DNA from 4 places in the Sphingobium sp. SA2 genome. Region 3 is predicted to be linked to each of the others. Evidence: riboswitches for the same ligand, from Rfam matches in the RefSeq annotation. Region 3 holds a riboswitch; each other region holds the start of a gene.
The links. A riboswitch is a leader RNA that binds a small molecule or an ion and turns the genes downstream of it on or off. The one in region 3 is predicted to bind cobalamin.
Positions count from the first base shown of each region.

Region 1: linked by a shared signal. The riboswitch ahead of OVY48_RS10140 (TonB-dependent receptor plug domain-containing protein) and the one ahead of OVY48_RS18890 (TonB-dependent receptor domain-containing protein) in region 3 are both predicted to bind cobalamin.
Region 2: linked by a shared signal. The riboswitch ahead of OVY48_RS00780 (TonB-dependent receptor) and the one ahead of OVY48_RS18890 (TonB-dependent receptor domain-containing protein) in region 3 are both predicted to bind cobalamin.
Region 4: linked by a shared signal. The riboswitch ahead of cobW (cobalamin biosynthesis protein CobW) and the one ahead of OVY48_RS18890 (TonB-dependent receptor domain-containing protein) in region 3 are both predicted to bind cobalamin.

Region 1 covers NZ_JAPMXX010000006.1:528,563-532,475, reverse strand. The annotation lists gene OVY48_RS10145 (ABC transporter substrate-binding protein) at 1-118, shown strand, start outside; gene OVY48_RS10140 (TonB-dependent receptor plug domain-containing protein) at 195-2,072, opposite strand; cobalamin riboswitch at 2,277-2,507, opposite strand; gene OVY48_RS10135 (ribose-phosphate pyrophosphokinase) at 2,597-3,532, opposite strand; gene OVY48_RS10130 (NAD+ synthase) at 3,667-3,913, shown strand, end outside.
Region 2 covers NZ_JAPMXX010000001.1:158,009-161,921, reverse strand. The annotation lists gene OVY48_RS00795 (RNA polymerase sigma factor) at 1-476, opposite strand, end outside; gene OVY48_RS00790 (DUF6961 family protein) at 802-1,014, shown strand; gene OVY48_RS00785 (alpha-ketoglutarate-dependent dioxygenase AlkB) at 1,025-1,618, opposite strand; cobalamin riboswitch at 2,187-2,421, shown strand; partial or broken gene OVY48_RS00780 (TonB-dependent receptor) at 2,639-3,913, shown strand, end outside.
Region 3 covers NZ_JAPMXX010000006.1:2,300,676-2,304,588, forward strand. The annotation lists gene OVY48_RS18890 (TonB-dependent receptor domain-containing protein) at 1-1,535, opposite strand, end outside; cobalamin riboswitch at 1,679-1,885, opposite strand; gene OVY48_RS18895 (fatty acid desaturase) at 1,885-2,769, shown strand; gene OVY48_RS18900 (adenosylcobinamide amidohydrolase) at 2,982-3,674, shown strand.
Region 4 covers NZ_JAPMXX010000001.1:153,859-157,771, forward strand. The annotation lists gene cobN (cobaltochelatase subunit CobN) at 1-760, opposite strand, end outside; gene cobW (cobalamin biosynthesis protein CobW) at 771-1,808, opposite strand; cobalamin riboswitch at 1,990-2,219, opposite strand; gene OVY48_RS00775 (HoxN/HupN/NixA family nickel/cobalt transporter) at 2,307-3,353, opposite strand; partial or broken gene OVY48_RS00780 (TonB-dependent receptor) at 3,435-3,913, opposite strand, start outside.

The DNA of each region.
Region 1 (3,913 bases), 1.8 Mb from region 3:
CCATCCCGCGCTGCGCAGCATCCCGCGCATCGCCATTCCGCAGGCGTGGACGGTGTGCGGCGGCCCCGCTTATGTGCAGGCGGCGCAGGCGATCGCCCGCGCGGTCAAGCCGCGCTGACCCCTCCCCGCCAACGACCCGGCGTTGGCAAGGCCTAGCCTGCCTTGCGCGGTCTGATGGCGGGGACGGGATCATATCAGAAGCTCAGGCGCACGCCGCCATAGGCCGACAGGCCGAGCGTCTGGGTGCCGTAGCTGACCTGATACCATTTATCGAACAGGTTGATGACGCGGCCATACAGCTCGACCCGGTCGGTGATGCCGTAGGAGGCGAGCAGGTCGACCACTGTATAGGCCTCAGTCGCGCCGCCAAAGCCCGACGAGTCGCCATCATGATAGCGCACCCGCGCGGTCATCGACGCGCGTTCGGCCGGGGTCAGGATGACCGATGTGGTGCCGGTATAGCGCGGGCGGCCGCTGTTGACATAGACACCGTCCATGTCGCGATCGATTTCATGGTCGGTATAGCCATAGGTCTGGCTGACACCCAGCCAGGGCAGCGGCTGGGCGGTGACGCCGATCTCTATCCCCTCCGCGCGGGTGCGGCCGAACTGGCCATAGCCGCCAAAGGGCGGACGGCTGCCGTCGAAGTTGATCTCGTTGGTCTTGCGGGTGAAGAAATAGCTGACCTGCGCGGTCAGCCCTTCGGTCAGCGCCAGGTCGAAGCCGATGTCGCCGCCCCGGCTGGTTTCGACCTCAAGGTCTGGGTTGCCATAGGTGGGGTCGAACAATTGATAGAGGCCCGGTGCCTTGGCCCCGGTGCCATAACTGGCGCGCAGCTTGAGCGCGCCCAGCGCATAAGCCAGCGTGCCGCGATAGGTGTCGAACGTGCCGAAGCGGCTATTATCGTCGACCCGCGCCGCGCCGGTCAGGGTAAGCCCCGCGAGCGGCCGCAGCGCGATTTCGGCATAGGCCGACCGCGTGTTGACGCGGGCGGGGAAAGCACCGGAAAAGCTGGTGATCTGGGTCGTCTTCTCCCGCTCATAATTGCCCCCTGCGGCCAGGCTGACCGGGCCGGTGCCGCCATAGGCGAGCGCCAGCGTCAGCTCGTCCTTGGTGCCGCGGAACAGGTCGCCCTCGGCCCGGTTCCAGGTGCCGAAATAGCGGCGGCGCGCGGCGTAGCGGCTGGCGGTCAGGTCAGCGGTGAACTGGCCGTCCAGGCTCTTGTAGCTGGCCTGGCCGGCGGCGGCATAGTCGCGCGTTTTGGCGGTATCGTCGCTGTCCGACGTCGTATTGTCGAGATCGCTGAAGGCATCGAACCAATAGCCGATCGCCTGCAGCGACAAGGTGTCGGTCGCCTGATAGCCGACCCGGCCGCTAAAGCCGTAGCGGCGATATTCGTCCTTTTCGGTGGCCGACCCTGCGGGGCTGGCGGTGCGGGGATCGGCGAGCGAGGGGCCGTCATGGCGATAGCCGGTCGCGCTCAGGCGGAAATCGAGCGCGCCGCTCTTGCCCAGCAGCGATGCGCCGCCGCTGCGCATGCCATAGGAACCGGCCTCGGCCTCTGCATTGACCTGCAAACCCTCTTCGGTCGCGCGTTGGGTGATGATGTTGATGACGCCGCCGACCGCGTCGGAGCCATAGAGCGAGCTTTGGTTGCCGCGCAGGATTTCGACCCGGTCGATGTCGCGGCTGGTCAGGTGGTCGGCCTGGAACTGGGTGCTGATCGCACTGGGATCACCCAGCTCGATACCGTCGATCAGCCAGAGAATCTCATTATTGTTCGATCCCCGGATGCGGACGCTGGTCAACTGGCCGGGGCGATCGGCCGTCGTCTGCACGCCGGGCGCGTCCTGCAATATGTCTTTCAGGAAGAGGATCTGGTTGCGTTGGATATCGGCACGGGTGATGATCGACACCGCGCTACCGATCTCGCGCGCTTCGCTGGTGACGCGCGAGGCGGTGACGATGATGGGTGTGCTGTTGCCGCTCAGGTCCGAAATCTGTTCGGGGGCCTGCGCGAAAACGGGGCTGGCAGCGCTGAGCGCCAGCAGGGATATGCCGTATTTAATCATGTATAGTCTCCTCCCGCGCCGAGCGATAGCGGGCGGTGGAGCATGTCGATGATGGGCGTATGGCCCGCCGATCGACGGCCGACGCAGGGCGACGAACCGGCGCATATATAGCCCAGCGTCCCACGACGGTTGCGGCCCCGGCCGCCTTCCTGTCGTCGCTCAGACGGAGAGTTACCGTGCCGCGGCCATCCCCTGGACCAAGGCAAGAGCGACCAGAACGCCGGCAGGTCTCCTGGCTCACGGGTCATGGCGTCATGTACGACCTTCCCAGACGTTTGACGGTCCAGTGGCTGCTTCCTTCGAAGAGGAAGCCGTGTACATCACGCTCACCGCTTACAGTTGCAGGGACAGCTGCGGCTTTGGATGGTGTGAGCCATCCGCACCGCCTTCCCTTTTAAGCCTCGATCAAGAGGCACCGGCGCGATCTTTGCCCGTTGCGCTCAAGCGAGCGCTACGGACGGCAGCCCGATAGCGGGCGGCAAGGCATCACGCAAGGCGGCAATTGCCGCCCCGGCTTCATGCTGTCAGTCGAACAGGCTGGACACCGAACTTTCATCGGCAATGCGCTTGATCGCTTCGCCCAGTAGCGGGGCGATGGGCAGGTGGCGGACCTTCTTGGCGGTATTGACCGCCTCGGTCCCCTGGATCGTGTCGGTGATGACCAGTTCCAGCAGGTCGGAGGCATCCACGCGCGCGACCGCGCCGCCCGACAGCACGCCATGGCTGACATAGGCGACGACATCCTCGGCCCCGGCGGCCTTGAGCGCGGAGGCCGCGTTGCACAGCGTCCCCGCCGAATCGACGATATCGTCGATCAGGACGCAGAAACGCCCGGCCACGTCGCCGATGATGTTCATCACTTCCGATTCGCCCGCGCGCTCACGCCGCTTGTCGACGATGGCGAGCGGGGCGTTGTCGAGCCGCTTGGCCAGCGCCCGCGCGCGCACCACGCCGCCGACGTCGGGCGACACGACCATCAAATTGCGATCGCCAAAGCGCGCCTGAATGTCCGCCGACATGACCGGCGCACCGAACAGATTGTCGGTCGGAATATCGAAGAAGCCCTGGATCTGGCCGGCGTGCAAATCGACCGACAGCACGCGGTCGGCGCCCGCCTTGGTGATCAGGTTCGCGACCAGCTTGGCGCTGATCGGGGTGCGGGGGCCGGGCTTCCGGTCCTGCCGGGCATAGCCGAAATAGGGGACGACGGCAGTGATTCGCTTGGCCGACGCGCGTTTCAGCGCATCGATCATGATCAGCAATTCCATCAGATTGTCGTTGGTCGGATAGCTGGTCGATTGCAGCACGAACACATCTTCGCCCCGGACATTTTCGTGGATTTCCACGAACACTTCCTCATCGGCGAAGCGGCGGACGCTGGCGTCGGTCAGGGGAATTTCGATATAGTCGGCGATGGCGGCCGCGAGCGGCTTGTTCGAATTGCCGGTCATGAGCTTCATGGCCAAAACCCCCTGAAATGAAAAGGCGTGACGAATTGATGACGCTGGGTGAAACGCCGCCCCTGTAGCGGCGCGGGGTCGCGGTGGAAAGGCGCTTTTGCGCCAGCCGGAAAAATGCATTAGGGGCCGCGTCCATGACCGACAAACTCGTGATCGCCCTTGCCCAGATGACCCAGTCGGTAGGCGACCTCGCCGCCAATGCCGACGCGATGCTGGAATGGCGGGCGCGGGCGATGGATGCGGACCTGATCGTCTATCCCGAATTGCAGCTGATCGGCTATCCGCCCGAAGATCTGGTATTGAAGCCCGCTCTGGTCGAACGCGCCAATCAGGAACTGGATCGGCTGGCGCAGGCGACCGGCGATGGCGGCCCGGCGATGC
Region 2 (3,913 bases), on a different contig from region 3:
ATTCTAAGCTTTTCACCGATTTCTCGATAGGTCAGATTCTCTACCCGATGCATGAGGAAGACTTGCCGGGTCTGGTCGGGGAGACCATCGACGGCCGCCTTGTAGAGACGCATGACATCCTGCCTTTCGATTCCGAAGCTTTGCTCCGGGGCAGCGCCGATTTCGGGTAGTTCATCCAGCGTCGGCCCTATGGTCGCGGCCGCACGTCTCGCACTGCGCATTCGATCCACGAGAAGATTGCGGGCTATGCGTTGCAGATAGGACGCTGGATGAACGAGTATCTTCGTACGCATATGGGCTGCAAGCCTGGCAAATGCTTCCTGCATGAGATCGTTGGCGTCCTCGTCATCCCGCATGCGTTGCTTGAAATAGCGGATGAGGCCCGGAGCTTCTGTGCTGTAAGTATCACTTAGAATCGCCGTGTATGCGCTGTCTTTTGCGACAGATAGGGAGCCGCCTGGATGCTTGTCGGGCATAGGAAGCGGTTGAGCGCGATCCGTCTGGGATCGATTGATGGGGAGAGGACGTAACACGCGAGCTTGGCCAACAGGCCGACAGAATCGGTCCCGAGAATCCCGGGGGCGATTGAGCTAGGTGTGTCTCAAGCGATGGCGGGCCGTCGCTCCGACCGCCCCAAAAATCAGAGGGGCGTCAGTTATGCCTGACAGGATAATCCTACAGCGGGGCCGTCAGCAAAATCCCCCCTGCCGACCTATGATGCCGCGGCCCAGTCTGCAGATCAAGAGGTCAAGACGAATAGTTATTCCTGATGGGTACGCTGGGCCGTGGTACTGCTGAGCGTTGATCCTGCATTGCTTCGATTCTCTCGAGCATGATCCAGGCTGGGCCGAAGCGCTGGCGGTCGAACGGCAGCATGGCGCGAACACGAGCGACTTTATTGCAGAAAGAGTAAGAACGCTGGCGCTGGCGGGTGATCAGGCCGGTGTTGCGCGGTGGCTCGACGTTGCGACGCGCTTGGACCAGCTTCTCGATGCGGGCACCATGGCGCATTGAAGGAGGGCAGCTATCTGATCATGTTCCGGCCCGTCAGTTTCTCAGCGAGCGTACGGAAGGTGATCGACCAGCGGGTCTCTCCCATTTCGGCTATGCTATGTTCCCATTGGTACCGCGCTTCGCCATGAAGGTGATAGACCGAACGCGGCGCGAGCGGAATGGTGACGCGATCGAACCCGCTGGCGTTGCGCCGCCGAAAACGCAAGGGGGCCGACACGCCCAGCGAAATGCCGACGACATGGTCGAAGACCGGGCGATCACGGTGCCAGCCTATGCCGGCACCAAGATCGTAGCGGATGAGGAGCGCCTGGGCTAGGCTGGCGGGCTCAAGGCCGACAAAGACAGCGGCTTTTGCACGCACAGGTAGCAGCCAATCCGGCATGGGATCTGTAGGTCCGAAGCGTGCGTCGTCGAAGTCGTAGCGCCAGCCATAGGAACTGGTCAGGCGCTTGCCGAGCCAACCCTGGAAACGAAACGGCTCGAGCGCGGATGCGTCGATCCCGTCGATCAGCCTCAACTCTTCATCGCGGGAGATAAGGTCTTCCCGATAGGACAAGCCCGGGATTTTCGGAGTCTCAAACAGGTCGGGGAACAGGCTGGCCATCAACGTCTAGATTGGGAGCCTGCGCGCACAAGGCAATCGCATAGCTGATTTTTTGATGGATAGCGCGGTCCGTAAAGCGTTCGATCAATTCGAGTCTGTTTTGGGCACTGACCGGATTCCGACACTGATTTTATGTTGTTTGGCAAATGGGGTAGGTGCGGTGCGGCTTGGAAAACTGTAATCATCAGTGAGCCGCCATGAAGTTCGAGCCATTTTAGTAGGCTGGGCCGTGCAGATCCCACCCATTTGATTAAGAGAGGGGCAAGTGTGCTTCGTAAAATCCGACCCTTTGTCGCCGTTCAGCTGCCAATTTCTTGTTCCTAGGTGCGGTCCTTCCGCTAATCGACAGGTCGCGACCACTTCCGGGCGTACAGGAGTCCGATGGCCAACGACAGGTTCAGGGAAAACCCGCCATTCAAAGCGAGTGCGTGCGGTTGGCGCGCTCTGGCCGTGCCAATGGCAATGGTGGCGCGGGATGCAGTAATCGTTGATTAAATCCCAGCTCCAAGCGTTATTGGCTTTTCCGTTCACTTCAGTTAGGCGAGGGATTGAGAGGCGGACAAGTTCGGCTTTCATTGATCGCGCCGGTGCCCCCAAAAGGGGCTTAATCGGGAATGTGGTGCGGAAGCTTGCTTCCAAATCCGCGGCTGTCTCTGCAACTGTAAGCGGATAGCGCGATGTACATGGCTCCTCTTTGAAGGGGCAGCCACTGGGCCGGACGCTAAATCATGCGAGGTCTGGGAAGGCGTGCATCAAGCTGTGACCCGTGAGCCAGGAGACCTGCCGGCGTCTGGTCGCTCTTGCCTTGGTCCAGAGGATGGCTGCGGCACGGTGAACTCCGTCTGAGCGACGAATGAGCGGCTGGGGCCGCATCGGAGACGTGCGTCGGCCGCCCATGGCGTCCGGCCGCCGCGCGGCTCGCCCGTTCGCGCGGGTATGCCCCGGCCACGTCGCAAGACGCCGGAGGACTATTTCGTGATCAAGACCATTACTACCAGCAGCGCACTTGCGCTGATCTGTATGGGAACGCCAGCCTTTGCCGAACCCTTTGAGAAGGGATCGCAAACAAGCGCGGACGCGGTCGAGGCGGGCAACGACATCGTGGTTTTCGGTCGTGGTGAGGCCATGATCGGCACTGCCAGATCAGCCAGCGAGGGAAGCGTCGGAGGGGCCGATGTCCTCGTGCGGCCACTTCTCCGCGTGGCGGAACTGCTGGAAGCGGTGCCCGGGCTGGTTGCAGCCCAGCATTCGGGGAGCGGCAAAGCCAACCAGTATTTCCTGCGCGGTTTCAACCTCGACCATGGGTCTGACTTCACCACCTATATCGATGAACTGCAGATGAACTTTCGCACACACGGACACGGTCACGGCTATCTCGACCTCAACGGCCTCATTCCGGAGATCGTGGGCCGGGAGGATTTTCGTAAAGGGCCCTATCGCGCCGACGGCGGTGATTTCGCTCTGGCGGGAGCAGCCTATATGATGACCATCAAGGGTTACCACCGGCCGTGGGCATCGGCCGAGGCTGGTTCATATGGTTGGCGCCGCGTCGCCGTAGGCGGAACAGTGCACGACGTGGGCGTGGGAGATCTCACGCTTGTCGCTCAGGCCAAGACCTACGACGGACCGTGGCAGGAAACTGAACGTCTTCGCCATTACTCGGGTTTCGCGAAATATAGCATGCCGAGCGGTGCGGGCACATTGGAGGCATCTCTCCATGCCTACCGGGCGACATGGCACCCTACCGAGCAAATCCCGGAGCGCATTATCGGCACGGCGTTGTGTGCGGATGTGTTCTGCTCTCCAGATCCTTCCGCGCGGGGTGAGACGACGCGCCAGGTGGCTAACATCGCGGTCAAGCAACCGACATGGCGCGCCAATGTCTATGCCCAGTTTTACGACTGGTCGATGTTGTCGAACCCCACTTACACCGATCCGGATGGCACAAGCGCGCAGATCAAGCAGTTCGACCGGCATTGGGTACTAGGGCTGTCCGCTCAAAAAAATTGGGAAATCGCTGACAGTCTGGCTGTGAGCCTTGGCACCGAAAACAGATACGATGCCATCGGGAATGTTGGTGTCGATCGAACGGCTGTCCGCACATTTCTTGAATCTCTCGGGCACTATCAGGTCGGGGAATTGTCTTCCGCGCTCTACGGCGAAGTCGCTTGGAAACTCTTGGCTGGACTGCGTGTGACAGGTGGTCTTCGCGGGGACTATTATCACTATTCCGTGCGTGCACGAGATGTGGTTGCGGCGTCGCTGGGAGAAGGCAGTGGCTCGGCGTCGATTCTC
Region 3 (3,913 bases):
TTAGCCCGCGCCTTCGAGACGTTGTCATACGTGCCCGAAGGCCGTCCAGCGCAGATGCCTGTGCGTGGCAGCGGGCAGGATATGAAGATGATGAGATCGTCTGAGTCGCGCCGGAAGAAGGTGGCACTGGCCTGCAACCGCCCGTTGACGAGATTCTGGGTGACCCCGGCGTCCCAGCCCTTCGAGCTTTCCGGCTGGAGCAGCTGATTGCCGAAGTCGCTTTGCAGCTGGAACAGCGACGGTGCCTTGAACCCCTCGGCATAGCTGGCGCGCACTGTCGTGCCGGTCTGGCTCACCGTGTAAACGCCGCTCGCCCCAAAGGTGGTGGCTCCGCCAAAGCGGTTGTGGTCATCATGCCGAACGCCGCCGGTCAGGGTCAGGCCCGTCACCGGTGTCGCCACGATCTGCCCGTAAACGCTGTCGATCCGGGCCCGTCCGATGGAAGGACGCGCACCAAAACTGCTGCTGGAAAAGCGCGATGTCTCGCGTTCCAGTCCACCCGTCAGCTGCCAGCCTTCTGCGATATCGAACATGCCCTGATATTCGATACGTTCGTTGCGGCCATTGCCGACAAAGGTCTCGGCAGGCAGGCCGACAAGGCTGAAGTTGCGGCGACGGGTGTCGGTGTACGCATAGCCCAGCCGGTTACGGAAGCGACCGTCGAACAGCGTGGCGTTAACTCCGGTATAGCCGACGATTTCGCGGGTGCGCGATTCCTCGTTCACATCACCAAAGGCAAAGGTTGGTGGAGGGAAGCCATCGATATTCACCCGGCCTTCCGAATACCAGCCGCGCGCATCGAGCGACAACCAGTCGCTCAGCGCCAGATTGAAACTACCGTTGGCACCGTAATTTTCATAGCCATCCTTTTCGATGCCGCCGCGCGCTTCGCTGAATGAGGAGATGCCATCGGTGCGGAAGTATCCTGCGCCCACGCTGGCCGAAAACGGACCGGCTTTTCCGGCAATGTTGCCAACCAGCTGTCCAGTATCGCGATAGCCATATTCGCCGCGTACGTTGACTGTCAGGGCGTCCGTCGGCTGGCGAGTGATCATGTTGATAACCCCGCCGATCGCTTGGCTGCCCCAAAGCACCGACGATGGTCCGCGCAAAACCTCAATTCGCTCGATGTTGCCGATCAGCAGATTGCCGAAGTTGAAGCCGCCCCCCGGCGACGAAGGGTCGTTGAGCTTGATGCCATCGACCAGCGCCACGGTCTGATCGCTCTCTGCACCGCGAATGAACACCGATGTGGATGTCCCGACGCCGCCGTTGCGCGTGATGCTGACACCCGGCACGGTTCGCAGGATATCGGCGACGGTTTGGGTCTGCCGCCGCTCGATTTCGGCCGAATCGATCACCGTGATGGATTGGCCGACCCTTTCGACGGGCTGGGCGCTGCGGTTGGCGGTGACGACGATGACCGGTTCGTGCGGCGACATGGTGCGGACATCATCCTGCGCGTGCGCAATGAAGGTGCCGCAAAGCCCGAGAGCTGCGGTGGAAACGGTCACTTTTAAGAACAGATTTTGCATGTGTATCCCCTGTCAAACAACAAGGGGTTGCTCGCACCAATGGCACGACAGAGCGTTCGCTGGCTTGTCACCCGCGCGCGCCACCCCAATCGATGTCGTCACGCGAGGATTGACCTCGATCACGCTGAACACCCCGTCCGCGCAAAGGACCGACTACAACAGGCAGGTCTCCTGGCTCCCGGGTCAACACGCTCGCCCCGCCTTCCCAAGTGCAAATGCACCCAGTGGCATGAAGGGGCGACCGCTCTCCGGTCACAGTTGCGGGGACAGCCACGGATTACAGGGGTAGATACCTGCTTCCGCGTTCCCTATTAATCCCATCTCTGGGAACCTGTTGCGGCGTCGCAATATGGCGAGCAAAACCGCATTGCAAGGAAAATGCTGTGCTGACCTTCATTACTGGCGGGTCCCGCTCGGGCAAAAGCGCGCCCGCCACACCAACACCATCCATGATTGTGACCAACGTATCCAGCGGCGCGACCCGGACCAGCATTTTCCCAAATCTCCGCGCGCAATGTTCTGGCTGCTGGTCCGCAGCATCACCGGTCTCAACTATTATCGGGTGGCGCGCGCTGGACGCATCTGGGCACCCATCGCCAATTTCCACAATCCCAAACGCTTCGGTTTCGATTACCGCCTGTCGCTGCGCCTACGCTATGTCGCATGGGCCGTGCTGGTCTATGGCGCGATATTGTGGTCGCCCTTTCGCTGGCAGATACTGGGCCTGATCCTCATCCCGCAATTTTTCTGGGTCAATGTCTTCAACCGCATCCGCGCCATGGCCGAGCATAACGGCCTCCCCGATAATCACGAACTCAACGGCACCCGCACCGTCATCCCGACCTTGCTCGACAGGCTCCTCATCGGGCCGCTCAACATCAGCTATCATCTGGAACATCACCTCTTCCCGTCCGTCCCCTGGCATAATCTGCGCCGCCTGCACCTCCATCTGATGGCCAACCCAACCTGTGCGGCGAACGCGCATGTGTCGCGCGGATATTGGGGCATGATCCGGGAGCTCATGCCGACGCGTGGCGTGAGCGGGAGTGACGGGGGATTGGGTGAGGCGGCAGCCCAAAGATCTCCCGGACGCTATTGCGCCATCCTTTTGCAGGTGGATGGAGCAGACATGATTGCCACACGCAGACGTCTCCACGATTGCGAAGGCTGCATCAACGGTATGTTTGCAAAAATCGAAAAACCGTCGAGCATTCTTTGTCGTATACTCGAATAAAGCACCAATATTTCTTACCAATTTTCCAGAGCTCATGGATATGATCGGGCAGAGATATTCTGGTGCAGCAAAACCAGATTAACGGATGCTTAGTTTTGGGAGAGTATTTTTACTTGTAGCAGTTGTTAGCCTTGAGCCGCGTGTACATACCTACGCACAGAGGCGCATGGTTAGTGTTGCAAGCGCAGTGATATCGTGCGAGGCAGGTCTTGATGAATCCATTTTCCGTTCACTGTGCCAGCCCTTTCCTTGTTGCCTCGTTCCCTCAACCACAAGCTGTTTTGAGTTGGTCGCTGACGCGGCCAGGCTTCGCAGAAGTCAGCAGTGTCGCATGGCTCTATGTCCGGGATGCCGATCTGAGCATGGATGTCGATCCAGCCTTGCTGCTTAGAAAAAGCATGCAGTCGGCGGGATTGACGGATGCGGTCCACCTCATGACATCTCGAGATATCACCAAGCATCACATGTCTCAGGCGTCCTTCGGGCGGGCTACGGCCAGCTGCCTGGCGACCGTCGGTCTTGGTAATGCGGTGCGCGTCGGTTCTGCACCCGTTGCTCATCAGGATGTCGGGACGATCAACCTCCTCGTGCATGTCGATCGCCCTCTGTCACAAGCGGCGCTCGTGGAGACCATTTCAATTGTTGCCCAGGCGCGTACGGTTGCAATGATCGACCTTCCCTGGAAGCCATCTGGATTGGCCGTGACGGGAACTGGGACCGACTGCATCGTCGTCGCAACTCCTATCCATCCAGACATGGAACAGTTTGCTGGCCTGCATACCGACATAGGCGCAGCTGTCGGTCGGGCCGTCTATGACGCAGTCTGGTCGGGTGGACATGTCTGGATCGCCGAACAGCAGCGTACTGAAGCGCGATCTACATGCGCGTTGGCGCCCCCTGACTGACTTTGACAGGAAGGACCGCGCCAGACGAAAAAAAACTCCCCGCGCGGCATCATGTTGCTCCGGCGCGCCGTTACGGCATTTTCGTTTGAACTGCTTAGCGGACAGCGCTGCGACGCCTTGGCAAAGCGACGAAGTGCAAGGAGCGCGCCGGGGGCCATCAAAACCGTCAACGTTTCGTTCGGGTCGGCGCAGTCATAAGGGCCCTTTCGCAACCGGCCAGTGTTACGCAGCCGATGAAG
Region 4 (3,913 bases), on a different contig from region 3:
GGTCCACCTGATCGCGCACCTGCGGGGCTTTCAGCGAGGGGACGAAGATCGACAGTGCGTCAAAGCCGTGCCGGTCGAACGCGGCATGCAGGGCGGCAAACGGGTCCAGATCGTGGGCGGTCAGGTAAGAACGATAGAAGATGATCAGGACCAGCGGTCGTCCGGGATTGCGCGCAAAGGATTCAGGATCGACGACGCCCCGGTCGGGATGCCAACCTCCCGCCATAGGCAGCGGCTCGCAATTTTGGGGAGGGGTATCGATCAGCCCTGCCAGCCGTGAAAGCGCAACAAGCGCCGCCTGCGCCGCCCCTGCACCGCCGGCATCGCACAATTGCGCAAGGCTTCTCAAAGCAGGCACGGGGACGGTCGAAACTGCATCCAGCCGCCCGTCCTCCCAGCCGTCGCCGGGCAGCACGGCCAGCGCGATGCCTCGCGACCGGGCCAGAGCCTCCACTCGTTCCAGCCCGTAACTCCAATAGGGCGTACCGCCAATCAGCCGGATCAGGATCGCCTTCGCACCTGACAGCGTCCGCTCGACATAGGTGTCGACCGATAGCGGGTGCATAAGCGCTGCCAGATTGGCGAGCCGCAGCGAAGGAAATGTCGCATCGTCTGCACGGGCCTGATGCCATGCCGCCGCGAACGCCCCCAGATCGCTGTCCGAAAAGGACAGGACCACAAGATCCGCAGGCTCTTGCCCCAGATCCTGCGGGACGGCGGTTTCCTCCATCCCGTGCGTTTCGCGGAAAATGACGTGCATCGCCTGCGCCTTACGCCAGCAGCACCGCGCGAATGGCGTCTGGATCGACATGATCGTGCTCAGCAATGGCGACCAGCGTGGTGCGGCGCGGCTCGTCAGGCCGCCACGGACGGTCGTACTGGTGGCGCACCCGCGCGCCTACCGCCTGCACCAGCAGCCGCATCGGCTTGCCCGCAACGGCGGCATAGCCCTTCACGCGCAGGATATGGTGATCGCGCGCCAGCGTTTCGATCCGCGCGACAAGGGCCGCCGGATCGGCAATTTCGCCCCATTCGATAACGGCGCTGTCAAAATCATCGTGTTCGTGATCATCATCCCCATCATGGTGCGATGGGCGCGCGGCGATGTCGTCCTCGGCGGCGGCATCAAGCCCCAGAATCACGCGCGGATCGACCACGCCTTCGGTCAGTTCGATCACCGGCACCGGGCGGCCAAGCTCTGCCGCGATGATCGCGCGTGCGGCGGCAACGCCTTCGGGTCCGGCCAGATCAACCTTGGTCAGCAGGATCATATCGGCGCAGGCAAGCTGGTCCTCGAACACTTCGGACAGCGGCGTTTCGTGATCGATGCTCGGATCGGCGGCGCGCTGGGCGTCAAGCGCGGCCACATCGGGCGCAAACCGGCCTGCCGCAACCGCCTCGGCATCGGCCAGCGCCAGCACGCCGTCCACGGTGATCCGGCTGCGGATCGCTGGCCAGTCAAACGCCTTGAGCAGCGGCTTTGGCAACGCCAGACCCGATGTCTCGATCAGGATGTGATCCGGGCGGGGATCAAGCGCGAGGAGCTTCTCGACCGTAGGAATGAAATCGTCCGCCACGGTGCAGCAGATGCAGCCATTGGCCAGTTCGACGATGTTTTCCGCCGGGCAGTCTGGAATGGCGCAGGATGCAAGAATGTCGCCATCCACACCCAGCGTACCGAATTCGTTGACCACCACCGCCAGCCTGCGGCCGCCCGCATTGCGGATCAGGTGGCTGATAAGCGTGGTTTTCCCCGCGCCCAGAAAGCCCGTGATGATGGTGACAGGCACCTTTGACAGGTCGGCCACAAGCAATTCCTCCGCGCGCCAGAGCGACAAACGGCGGGGCTTGCCGGACAAGTCCGGTCGGCGCGCGACGACGGGCGAGCGCGACAAAGCACCCGTTACCACGCGACCGTGCAGCCCCAGCCACACAGCTTCGTCGCTCAGACGGAGAGTTACCGTGCCGTGACCATCCCCTGGATCAGGCAAGAGCGACCGGTGCGCCGGCAGGTCTCCTGGCTCGCGGGTCACAGCTTGATGCACGCCTTCCCAGACTTGGCGCTTGCGCGCTGTCCAGTGGCCGCCCCTGAGTTCAGGAGCATATGCATCGCGCTATCCGCTTACAGTTGCAGGGACAGCCACGGATTTGGGAGCAAGCCCCCGCACCGCATTCCCGATTAAGCCCCTTGCGAGGGCACCGGCGCGATCATCGAAGGGCGGAATCAACCCGTCCTTCGCCATGCGCCCTAGACGAAGATCGGAGCCAAGCCAATTGATGATGTTGCTTCATGCAACGATGGACGATCAGGTAACGACAGAAACCTCGATCTCATCGAACCGCTTCCAGCGATAGATCGCGTAACTCGCCAGCCAACAGAACACGAAAAGTCCGATGATGGCGAAGCCCAGACCATTGAAATTTTCGCCCAATTCAATGGCGATCCGCCATGGGGCACCCGTAAGGGCCAGTTTGTCGCCAATCAGGGCCAGCGTTTCGATTCCACCAATGACAATCGCCACGATGGCCGAGATCAGGGTGATTGTGATGTTGTAGTAGAGCTTGCGGATCGGCTTCACGAAGGCCCATTCATAAGCGCCCAGCATCACCACGCCGTCCGCCGTATCGATGAGGGCCATACCGACCGCGAACAGGGCGGGCAGGACCAGGATTGTCCCGATCGACAGGCCATCGGCGGCCTGGCTGGCCGACATGCCCAGAATGGCAACTTCGGTTGCGGTATCGAACCCAAGCCCGAACAGAAACCCCAGCGGGGCCATATGCCAGCTTTTGTTCACAAGGCGGAACATCGGCCTGAACAGTCTGGAAAGCAGACCGCGCCCACCCAATAACAGATCAAGATCGTCCTCGACATAGCTGCCGCCTGCACGAACATGCGCAAAGGTCCGCCAGACAGAGCGCAGGATGACCAGGTTCATGCCGGCGATCGTGAACAGGAAAAGCGCGGAAATCACGGTTGCAATCACGCCGCCGATTTCCTTGAAGGCGCCGAACTGCGACAGCGCGCTGGCCGTCACCGCAATGATGATCGATGCTATGGCAATGATCCCGGAATGCCCGATCGCAAACCAGAAGCCGGCCGAAACCGGGCGCTGACCATCCTGCATCAGTTTGCGCGTCACATTGTCGATGGCCGCAATATGATCGGCATCGACCGCATGGCGCAGGCCAAGCCCCCAGGCAAGCACAGCGGTGCCGAGCATTAACGGCTGCGCATGAAACAGGCTGAATGCCCAGACCCAGACGCCAATGTTGGCGGCGATCAATCCGGCAAACAAGGCACCAATTCGTAGGCGCAGAGACAGGGATGGCAGTGTCTTCGTGAGGGGCATGATTGGCTCGGCGATTAAGGAATGTACAAACGGAGGATGGCGCAGCAGACGTGCTGCAGCGCCGCCCATCAAGGGATTTCGCTAGAAATTGACCTTTGCGCCAATCCTCACGGTTCGAGGCTCGACCACACGACTCAACCGGCCTTCCACCGGAGCACCTGCATCAAAGGCGGGGATGTAGGACTCGTAATAATAGGCGATGTCCTTGTCCCGGCTGTCGAAGATGTTCAGCACTTCTCCAAATATCTCGACCTTCTTGCCCGTCCACGCGGCGCGGGCATTCATGACGGTGCTGCCCCGATCCCGGACACTGTTGTCCTCGACAAGCGGAGAAGGTCCGAGGTGGCGCACCCGAATGCTGGCTTCCCAGGGATCAAGAATGATGGCGGCACCGGCTGAAGCCGCGTTCTCAAATGCATTAGGGATGTGATCGCCATTGTCGAAGCGGGCATGGCTGGCAGTATAGTTTCCATCAAGCGCAAGCCACGGGAACGGCCGCCAGAAGGCGACGATTTCATAGCCATGACACCCACTGGCACCCGACGTTCAACAGCATTGGA